DNA from 2 places in the Pseudomonas wadenswilerensis genome. Region 1 is predicted to be linked to the other one. Evidence: predicted binding sites of a transcription regulator. Region 1 holds the regulator's gene; the other holds the start of a gene.
What was found. Region 1 encodes sigma-54, which starts transcription at its own class of promoters, with help from an activator protein. Its sites were predicted from a motif close to ANTGGCATNNANNTTGCTNT; they were not measured.

Region 1 (5,160 bases):
GAGGGCGGTGCTCTTGCCGGAGCCGGACCGGCCGCTAACGATGATCAAGCGCATGTTCAGTGCCCGTTTTGTACGTCCAGCACGACCTGGTACAAGGATTCGTTACTGGTGGCCGCACGCAGTTTGTCGCGTACGTCCTGGCGGTCGAGCATGCTGGCGATCTGGCGCAGCAGCTCCAGGTGCGCATCGGTAGCCGCTTCCGGGACCAGCAGTACGAACAGCAGGTCGACCGGAGCGCCATCGATGGCGTCGAAATCGATAGGGGCGTCAAGGTGCAACAGTGCGCTGACCGGCGATTCGCAGCCCTTGAGGCGGCAATGCGGAATGGCAATGCCGTTGCCGAAGCCGGTAGAGCCCAGTTTTTCCCGGGCGATCAGGGCTTCGTACACGTCCTGGGTGTCCAGCTCGGGCACTTGTTTGCCGATCAGATTGGCGATCTGTTCGAGCGCACGCTTTTTACTGCCGCCCGGCACGTTCACAAGGGAACGGCCGGGGGTCAGGATGGTTTCAAGTCGGATCATGGATGAGGGGGATCAGCGGGCCGCTGCACCTTGCAGCAGGCTTTGCTGTTTTTCCTTGTGTTTTTTCAGTTGGCGGTCGAGCTTGTCAGTCAAGGCATCGATCGCTGCATACATGTCTTGGTGTTCGGCATTTGCAACCACTTCGCCGCCGGGAATGAACAGCGTTGCTTCAATCTTCTGCTGCAACTTCTCGACCTTCATGATTACCGTCACATTGGTAATCTTGTCGAAATGCCCCTCCAGCCGTTTCAATTTTTGCTCGACGTACTCACGCAGGGGCTGAGTAACTTCTACATGCTGTCCACTGATATTGACTTGCATACAGCTTCTCCTTTGTTGCCGGTGCATAAGAGGCAGGTGTTGCGCCTGCCACTGAACTGCGGTGGCACACCTCAGGAGCCGTTACATCAATCGCTTGCGCTCGCTCGACGGTGCAATGCCGAGGGACTCGCGGTACTTGGCGACGGTGCGACGTGCTACCTGGATGCCTTGTGCCTCCAGTAAACCAGCGATCTTGCTGTCACTCAATGGCTTTTTCTGATTTTCCGCTGCAACCAGTTTTTTGATGATCGCGCGGATCGCCGTGGACGAGCATTCGCCGCCTTCGGAGGTGCTGACGTGACTGGAGAAAAAGTACTTCAGCTCGTAAATACCGCGGGGCGTGTGCATGTATTTTTGCGTGGTCACCCGGGAAATCGTCGACTCGTGCATGCCCACCGCTTCGGCGATATCGTGCAACACCAGCGGTTTCATCGCTTCGTCGCCATGATCGAGGAAGCCACGCTGGTGCTCGACGATCTGGGTGGCGACCTTCATCAGGGTCTCGTTGCGGCTTTGCAGGCTCTTGATGAACCAGCGCGCTTCCTGCAGCTGGTTGCGCATGAAGGTGTTGTCGGCGCTGGTGTCGGCGCGGCGAACGAAGCCGGCGTACTGCGGGTTGACCCGCAGGCGGGGGACCGCTTCCTGGTTGAGCTCGACCAGCCAGCGTTCGTTGTCCTTGCGCACGATCACGTCCGGCACCACGTATTCGGCTTCGCTCGACTCGATTTGCGAGCCGGGGCGCGGGTTGAGGCTCTGTACCAGCTCGATGACCTGGCGCAGTTCGTCTTCCTTGAGCTTCATGCGGCGCATCAGCTGGCTGTAGTCGCGGCCACCGAGCAGGTCGATGTAGTCGCTGACCAGGCGCTGGGCTTCGGCCATCCACGGCGTGCGCGGCGGCAGCTGGCGCAGTTGCAGCAACAGGCACTCGCTGAGGTTGCGCGCGCCGATGCCGGCCGGTTCGAACTGTTGAATACGGTGCAGCACGGCTTCGACTTCATCCAGCTCGATGTCGAGCTCGGGGTCGAAGGAATCACAGACTTCTTCCAGGGTTTCGTCGAGGTAGCCCTGGTTATTGATGCAGTCGATCAACGTCACGGCGATCAGCCGGTCGGTGTCGGACATCGGAGCCAGGTTCAGTTGCCAGAGCAGGTGGCTTTGCAGGCTCTCGCCAACGGAGGTGCGGGTGGTGAAGTCCCACTCGTCATCGTCGTTGCTGGGCAGGCTGCTGGCGCTGGTCTGGTAGATGTCTTCCCAGGCGGTGTCGACCGGCAGCTCGTTGGGGATGCGTTCGTTCCACTCGCCTTCTTCGAGGTTGTCCACCGTCGGGGCGGTCTCCTGGAAGCTGGTTTCCTGAACTTCGGCGACGGGTTTGCTCTCGGCGTTGTCGGCCATCGGGTCGCTGTTGTCGAAGTCGTCGCCATCTTCCTGGCGCTCGAGCATCGGGTTTGATTCCAGCGCTTCCTGGATTTCCTGCTGGAGGTCCAGGGTAGAAAGCTGGAGCAGACGTATGGCCTGTTGCAACTGCGGGGTCATCGTCAGTTGCTGGCCCATTCTTAGGACGAGCGATGGTTTCATGGCAGGGGCTTAACACCTTATTTGCCGGCGCACATGCGCCATCCACTACAAGGGCACCGAAGCGCCAACTTTAAGCAAATTATATGCCTGAAATTGCAGCGTTTGCCTAGAGCGCCGTAACAATTAAGCCATGAACTGGCTTGATCGAGAGCGCTCTGGCAGCGCCTTACACCTTGAGCCTACAGGCGGAACTCATGGCCGAGGTAAACCTCTTTGACCAGATCGTTGGCCAGGATGGTTTCTGCATCGCCTTCGGCGATCAGTTGGCCATCGTTGACGATGTAAGCGGTTTCGCAGATATCCAGGGTCTCACGGACGTTGTGGTCGGTGATCAGAACGCCAATGCCCTTGGCCTTCAGGTGGTGGATGATCTGCTTGATGTCGCCGACCGAAATCGGGTCGACACCGGCAAAGGGTTCGTCGAGCAGAATGAACTTGGGCGCGGTGGCCAGGGCGCGGGCAATCTCGACGCGGCGGCGTTCGCCACCGGAGAGGCTCATGCCGAGGTTGTCGCGGATGTGGCTGATGTGGAATTCCTGCAGCAGGCTTTCCAGCTCTTTGCGCCGGCCATCGCGGTCCAGGTCCTTGCGGGTTTCGAGGATCGCCATGATGTTGTCGGCCACCGACAGCTTGCGGAAGATCGAGGCTTCCTGCGGCAGATAGCCAATACCGGCGCGGGCGCGGCCGTGCATGGGCTGGTGGCTGACATCGAGGTCGTCGATCAGGACGCGGCCCTGATCGGCTTGGACCAGGCCGACGATCATGTAGAAACAGGTGGTCTTGCCGGCGCCGTTGGGGCCGAGCAGGCCGACGATCTGGCCGCTGTCGATCGACAGGCTGACGTCGCGAACCACTTGCCGGCTCTTGTAGCTCTTGGCCAGGTGCTGGGCTTTGAGGGTTGCCATTTACTCGGCCTTCTTCTTCGGCTGGATCACCATGTCGATGCGCGGACGCGACTCGGTGACTTTGCCACCGCGACCGGCGGTAGCGATCTGTTTCACCGTGTCGTAGACGATCTTCTCGCCTTCGGTGGTGTTGCCTTCGTTGATCACTTTGGCGCGGTCGATCAGGACGATGCGGTTTTGCGGCGCATTGTACTGGATGGTCTTGCCATAGCCTTGCATCTTGTCTGGCTTGGCCGCGCTCTGCTGCTGTTCGAAGTAGGCCAGGTTGCCCACCGAGGTCACCACGTCGATGTCGCCACCGGCAGTGCGGGTGATGGTCACGGTGTTGCCTTTGATCATCATCGAACCCTGGGTGATGATCACGTCACCGGTGTAGGTGGCGACGCCTTGTTTGTCATCCAGTTGAGCATGGTCAGCCTGGATACGGATCGGCTGGTCACGGTCGGTCGGCAGGGCCCAGGCGCTCGCGCTTCCCAGTGCTGCGCTCAGGCTGAGCAAAAAGGGGAGGGTTTTAACGAGCCTCATACTGTCCTCTTACGTTGGACAGCAGGTCCATCCTGCCGTCTTTCAAATACGCTTTCATTCCATTGCCCGTAGTTACGCCACCGGCGCCGTCGATTCTAACGGCTTGCTCGGTTTGCGCATATTGCTTCTGCGGGAATACCGTCATGCGGCTGGTGGTAATGATCATGGTGCGGTTTTTTTCATCGGTGCGGGCAACCCGTACCGAATCGATCAATTCGACTTCGCTGCCATCGGGGTTGACCTCGCCGCGCTCGCTCTGCACGTGCCACGGGTAGGTGGTGCCGCGGTACATCTGCAGGTCAGGCGTGGTCAGCAGGGTGACTTCGCTGACCTTGAGGTGTTCGACCTTGTCGGCGGTCATCTCGTACTGCATCTTGCCGTCGGGCAGGAACTGCACGCTATGGGCATTGATCGCGTAGTAGTCGATTGCGCTCTGGTCGGGCGCGGCTACCGGCTTGTTGTCGAGAAAGCTCTCGGGGCTGATGTTCCAGTAGCCAACCGCCACCAGCAAGGCGGCAAGCACACTGAACAGCGCAATGTTACGGATTTTCTTACTGAACATGTGTCGCTCTACAGGTAGTGGGCATTGGCCGCGTCCAGGTTGCCCTGGGCTTGCAGGATCAGTTCGCAGAACTCGCGGGCTGCGCCTTCGCCACCGCGCGCGCGGGTTACGCCATGGGCGTGCTCGCGGACGAAGGTAGCGGCATTGGCCACTGCCATGCCCAGGCCAACCCGGCGGATCACCGGCAGGTCGGGCAGGTCGTCGCCCAGATAGGCGACCTGTTCATAGCTTAGGTTGAGCTGGCCAAGAAGCTCGTCCAGAACCACCAATTTATCTTCGCGCCCCTGATACAGGTGGGGGATGCCGAGGTTCTTTGCCCGGCGCTCGACCACCGGGGTCTTGCGCCCGCTGATGATGGCGGTGGTCACGCCCGAGTTCATGAGCATCTTGATGCCCTGACCGTCGAGGGTGTTGAAGGTCTTGAATTCGCTGCCATCTTCGAGAAAGTACAGGCGTCCGTCGGTGAGTACGCCGTCTACGTCGAAAACCGCCAGTTTGATGGCCTTGCCGCGCTGGAGCAGGTCCTGGGTCATTTACATCACTCCCGCACGCAACAGGTCGTGCATGTTCAGGGCGCCGACCGGGCGCTCGTCCTTGTCGATCACCACCAGGGCGCTGATCTTGTGGTCTTCCATGATCTTCAGGGCTTCGGCGGCGAGCATTTCGGCGCGTGCGGTCTTGCCGTGGGCGGTCATGACGTCTTCGATGAGGGTCTTGTGTACGTCGATGTTGCGATCGAGGCTGCGGCGCA
Region 2 (5,160 bases), 560 kb from region 1:
CGCCGGTCATGGCCACGTATAGCATCTTGTCCACAGTCATCCTCCGCTGCGCTGGCGAACACTTGCCGTCCGCCGCTGCTTTGCAGAGCCTGAAGCAAGTTTCAAACCAACTTTTGAAAAAGGCGGAAAACGCCCGAAAGACAAGGGGTTCAAGCGCGCGCGAGATCTCACGCAGAAGATGCGCCGTCGAAAATACGGCGCCGGTTTGCCGCTAGCGGCAAGCTCAGTGGTCGCGGCAAGCCGCGTTATTGAACGGACCGGCAAAACGCTTCCAGCCCTCGCCCGGCGCAAACTGTGCGCACACCAGGCGCCCGGTGACCTGGCTTTCCCAGCGATACCAGGGCGCGGCATCAGCCCAGGCCTGGCTCATCAACAGCACGGCGAACAGCGCCATCAGCAATCGTTGCAACATGATCGATACCTCTGAAATGCAAGACCCCTTCCGAGAAAGGGGTCCGCTCACACCGATTACCTCACACCCGCATCAGGTCATCTGAATGATGGTCTGCATGATGGTGCTCTGGGTCGAGATGGTCTTGGCGTTGGCCTGGTAGTTGCTCTGCGCCTTGATCAGCTCGACCAGCTCGTTGGTCAGGTTGACGTTGGAGTCTTCCAGCGAGTTGGAAGCGATAGCGCCCAGGGTGCCGGTCTTCGGCGCATCGATACCCGGAATACCCGACGCGTAGGTTTCGGTCCAGCGGGTGCCACCCATAGGTTGCAGGCCCTGCTCGTTGGCGAAGCTGGCGATGGCGACCTGGCCGATGGCGCGCGACTGCTGGTTGCTGAAGCTTGCGAACATCACGCCGCTGGAGTCGATGCTCAGGCTCGACAGAATCCCGGTAGCGTAACCGTCCTGGCTTTGCGACAGGCGCGTGGTCGGGGTGTTGTACGAGGTGGTGTCGGTCATGTCGATGGCGATGCCGCCAGCGTTGGCGGCCGAACCGTTGGTACCCCAGACCGGAGGCTTGGCGTTCGGATTGGTCACTTCGGCAGGGATCCAGCCGGTCAACTTGAAGACCTTGTTGACCACCTCGTAACCCGAGCCCGCGGCACCGGCAGTCATGGTCTTGACGCTACCGTCGGAGTTGAACTCGATGGTGCCTTCCAGCGCCTTTGGCGGCTCTTCGGCCGGGTTCAGCGGGTTGCGGCCATCGATCAGGGTGTACGACTTCCAGGTGTTGGTCCCGGTCTTGACGTAGTACTGATCCATGACGTGCTCATTACCCTGGCTGTCGTAGATCTTGGTGGCGAAGGTCTTGTTCCAGCTGTTTTCGTCAGTCGGGCTGAAAGTGGTGGCCGCCGGGATGATCTTGTCCGACGAGTTCAGGTTCAACCCCTGGTCGATCGAAGTGGTGCTCTTGGGCGCCAGCGCCGAGGTATCGATCTTCAGGTCGGTCAGCACGCCGTTGATGATCTTGCCGTTTTCATCGACACCGTAGCCGCGCAGGCGCAGGCCGTCAGCGGTGACGACGTAGTTGTCCTTGTTGGTCTGGAAGGCACCGGCGCGGGTGTAGCTGAGCGAGCCGTTGTCGCTCAGCACGAAGAAGCCCTGACCCTGGATGCCCATGTCCAGCACGTTGCCGGTGTTGTTGATTTCACCGTTCTTGAACTGCTGCGATACCGCTGCCAGGCGCACACCGTTACCGATGTTGCTGGTGCCAACGCCCAGCTTGTTGGCCGAGTAGACGTCGGCGAATTCCGCGCGCGACGATTTGAAACCGGTGGTGGCGACGTTGGCGATGTTGTTGCCGGTCACGTCCAGTTGCTTGTTGGCTGCATAGAGACCGCTAAGGCCGATATTGAATGACATCTTTCACTCCTTGTGCCGCGTTAGCCGGCTCTATATACCGATGGTTTGGACTTTGGACAGGGCGATGCTGCCCAGGCCGGCAAGATTGAGCATCATCTCGCCGCCAGTCTGACTGATGGTGACGCTGCTGACGGTGGCCGGCAGCATGGTGTACATGTCCAGCTGCTTGCCATCGACGGTGGTCTTGGCGGCAAAGGTGTAGGTACCCGGATCGACCTTCTCGCCCTTGTCGTTGGTACCGTCCCAGACGAAAGAGGCATTGCCGGCCTTCTGCGCCCCCATGTCGATGGTCTTGACCAACTTGCCATCCTTGTCGGTAATGGTGACGGTGGCATTGCTGACCGCCTGCGGAACCACCACCGAACCGTTGAGGCTCTTGGTGGTATCGACCACGGCCTTGTCGGTCTGGGCAACCACCGAGCGACCGACCAGCGACGAGGCCTGCAGTGCCTGCGAAGACTTGTAGTTGCCGGAAATCGCGGTCACCGACTCGTTCAGCGAGGTGATGCCTTCCAGGCTGCTGAACTGCGCCAACTGGGCCACGAACTCGCTGTTGTCCTGCGGATCGAGCGGGTTCTGGTGCTGCATCTGGGTCACCAGCAACTGCAGGAACGCGTCCTTGCCCAGTGCCTGCTTGTTGGCGCCGGTCTTGCTGTTGGTGGCCGAGGCGATACCGGCGGCACTGTTGGCACTGGTTTCGCTGTTCTTCTTGCCCGACGCCTTGATGACGTCGTTCAGGCTTACGCCGGCTGTTGGATCGTTAACGCTTGCCATTGGCTTCGTCCCTTATCACTGACCCAGGGTCAGGACCTTCTGCATCATGGTTTTGGCCGTGTTCATCAGCTCGGCATTGGTCTGGAACGAGCGGCTGGCGGAGATCATGTCAGCCATCTCTTCCACCACGTTGACGTTCGGGTAGTAGACGTAGCCGTCCTTGTTCGCTGCCGGATGGTTCGGCTCGTAGCGCGCCTCGAGATTGCTCTGGTCCTCGACCACGCCGAGCACCTGCACACCTTGGCCGGCAGCATCCTGGTCCTGGAACAGCGACTGGCTGACACCGGCCTGGGCCTGCTGGAAGGTGGTGGCAAATACCGGGTGACGGGCACGGTAGGTCTGGTCGATGCTCGACGAGACGGTCTCGGCGTTGGCGATGTTCGAAGCGACGGTGTTCAGACGCGTGGTCTGGGCGCTCATGCCGCTACCGGCAATGTTGAAGACACTGGCGAGGGACATGACTTACTCTCCGCGCAGGGCCGATATCAGCCCTTTGAATTTACTGTTGAGCAGCGTGAAGCTGGCCTGGAAGCCCACGGCGTTTTCCGCGTAGCTCGACTGTTCGAGCTGGGCATCGACGGTGTTCTGATCGATCGACGGCTGCATCGGCGTGCGGTACTGCAAGGACTCGTCGCCCATGCTCAGGCCTTCGGCCTCGATGTGCCGGGCGTTGGTACGATCCAGCGCGAAATGACCCTTGCTGGTCTGCTCGGCCTGGGCCGCCAGAACCGAAGCGAAGTCCATGTCGCGCGCCTTGTAGTTGGGCGTATCGGCGTTGGCGATGTTGTTGGCCAGCACCTCGGCACGCTGGGCGCGAAAGCCCAATGCCTTTTCGTGGATGCCGAGCGCTTTGTCGAAGCTGATGCTCATGTCGGGGAAACCTTCGAAGGTTTTTCGTTGACTGAGCTAGAGCAAGAGCCATGCCAAAAAACAAAACCCCGTAAATACGGGGCTTTGAGGAGTTTGCCGGTGGCGGCAATGCCAGAAAAGCGGCAAAGGATTTCCGCCGGGTGTCAGCAAAGCGGCAATCGCTGGCACTGCGACACTAGCGAACCTTACCCAAGCACGAACCACTTGTTTAATATCGGCAGCACTGCAAACGCCTCTCAAGGAAGAAACGCGTGCCACGCTCACTGCTCAACCGATCCGTCCTGGCGCTGGCTGTCACCAGCGCCCTGCCCGCCCAGGCACAGACCCTAGCACTGGCGGAACAAGGCTTTACCGCGACCCGCCTGACCAGCACTGAAAACCTCGAGCTGACCGGTGCAGTCCATACGACAGGGCCCGGCATGACAGGCGTGAACCTGAGCGGCGGCAACCTCCAGGGCAACCTGATAAACCAGAGCAGCATCCAGGTTATCGGCCCTGACACAGTAGCCATGCGCCTGGCAGGCGATGGCAACGCGCCCCTGCAACTCGACAGATTCATCAACCAGGGCACCCTGGACGCCAGCGGCGAGGGTGCAACCGGCCTACTGATCGATGGCGTAGCGTTTCATCAAGACAATCAGATCATCAACAATGGCACCATCCGCGCCACCCAGACCGCCATTGCAATAGTCGATGCAAGCGTCAACGTAGCAACGGACGACCCGGTCTGGGGCCCCGACCGGGACCGGCAACCCTTGACCCTCATCAACACCGGCAGCCTGTTTGCGACCGGCAATGCCATCGATGCGAGCGCAACGGATCGACAGGTCAATGTCACGCTGAATGATCAAAGCAGCGTGCGCGGCAACCTCAAAGGCCTGAGCAACATCCAGGTACTGGGTGATGTGCGCGTTGATGGCAGCCTCATCGAGGTCAACAAACCAGGACTCTTCGGAGCAAAGGGTTGGCTATCTGTCGGCTCGGGCTTTCTCGAGCGCACCGGCAACCTGCAACTGCAATCAGCCCATACCACCCTTGACGGCAACCTGGGCATCAACCAGGGCTCATCACTCAGTTTGACCCTGAGCAGCACTACCCGGCCGGATACCCCGATACTGGACGTCAGTGAAACCGCCGCCTTCGGCGCCAACAGCCAGATCAGCCTCACGGCCACCGGCAGCGACTTCAGCGCCCAGGGCAGCCGCTATATTCTGCTGCGCGCCGACCAGTTGAGCATTGCCAACAACACCCTGGACGTTGTCAGCAGTTCCGCCCTGCTGAGCGTCGACAGTTACAGTTTCGACGAGCACAGCATCCAGGCAACGGTCACCGGCAAAGGCCAGGACGCGATCGACCAGATGTTGCTGCGCCAAGGCGCCACCAGCAACACACGCGCAGCACTCAACGCTTTTACCAGCGACCGAGTGCTGGCAACTCTCGAGGCCAGCAACCCGTTACTACAAGCATTCGCCAACAGCGACGAGCGCGAACTGGCCCAACTGGCCAGCCAACTGACCCCAGAGATCAATGGCGGCGCCACCCAGGCAGCAATGACCAGCCAGCGCCTGAACAGCGAGGCAGCCAACCGGCGCAGCGCTCAACTGCGCGAGCAGGACTCACAGCCATCCGGGCTATGGATACAAGGCCTGTACAACGATGCCGCACAAAGCCGCCGTGACAGCATCCAGGGTTACAACGCCTACAGC

Region 2: the regulator sigma-54 is predicted to act here: its motif matches at 3,493-3,512, upstream of flgB (flagellar basal body rod protein FlgB).

Annotation. Positions count from the first base shown of each region.
Region 1 covers NZ_CP087191.1:1,048,025-1,053,184, forward strand. Annotated here, with positions in the region: gene rapZ (RNase adapter RapZ) at 1-54, opposite strand, end outside; gene ptsN (PTS IIA-like nitrogen regulatory protein PtsN) at 57-521, opposite strand; gene hpf (ribosome hibernation-promoting factor, HPF/YfiA family) at 534-842, opposite strand; gene LOY45_RS04795 (RNA polymerase factor sigma-54) at 924-2,417, opposite strand; gene lptB (LPS export ABC transporter ATP-binding protein) at 2,597-3,322, opposite strand; gene lptA (lipopolysaccharide transport periplasmic protein LptA) at 3,323-3,847, opposite strand; gene lptC (LPS export ABC transporter periplasmic protein LptC) at 3,834-4,409, opposite strand; gene LOY45_RS04815 (KdsC family phosphatase) at 4,418-4,942, opposite strand; gene LOY45_RS04820 (KpsF/GutQ family sugar-phosphate isomerase) at 4,943-5,160, opposite strand, start outside.
Region 2 covers NZ_CP087191.1:1,604,193-1,609,352, reverse strand. Annotated here, with positions in the region: gene LOY45_RS07480 (flagellar basal body rod protein FlgF) at 1-34, opposite strand, end outside; gene LOY45_RS07475 (hypothetical protein) at 224-412, opposite strand; gene flgE (flagellar hook protein FlgE) at 485-1,810, opposite strand; gene flgD (flagellar hook assembly protein FlgD) at 1,841-2,584, opposite strand; gene flgC (flagellar basal body rod protein FlgC) at 2,600-3,043, opposite strand; gene flgB (flagellar basal body rod protein FlgB) at 3,047-3,454, opposite strand; gene LOY45_RS07450 (autotransporter family protein) at 3,706-5,160, shown strand, end outside.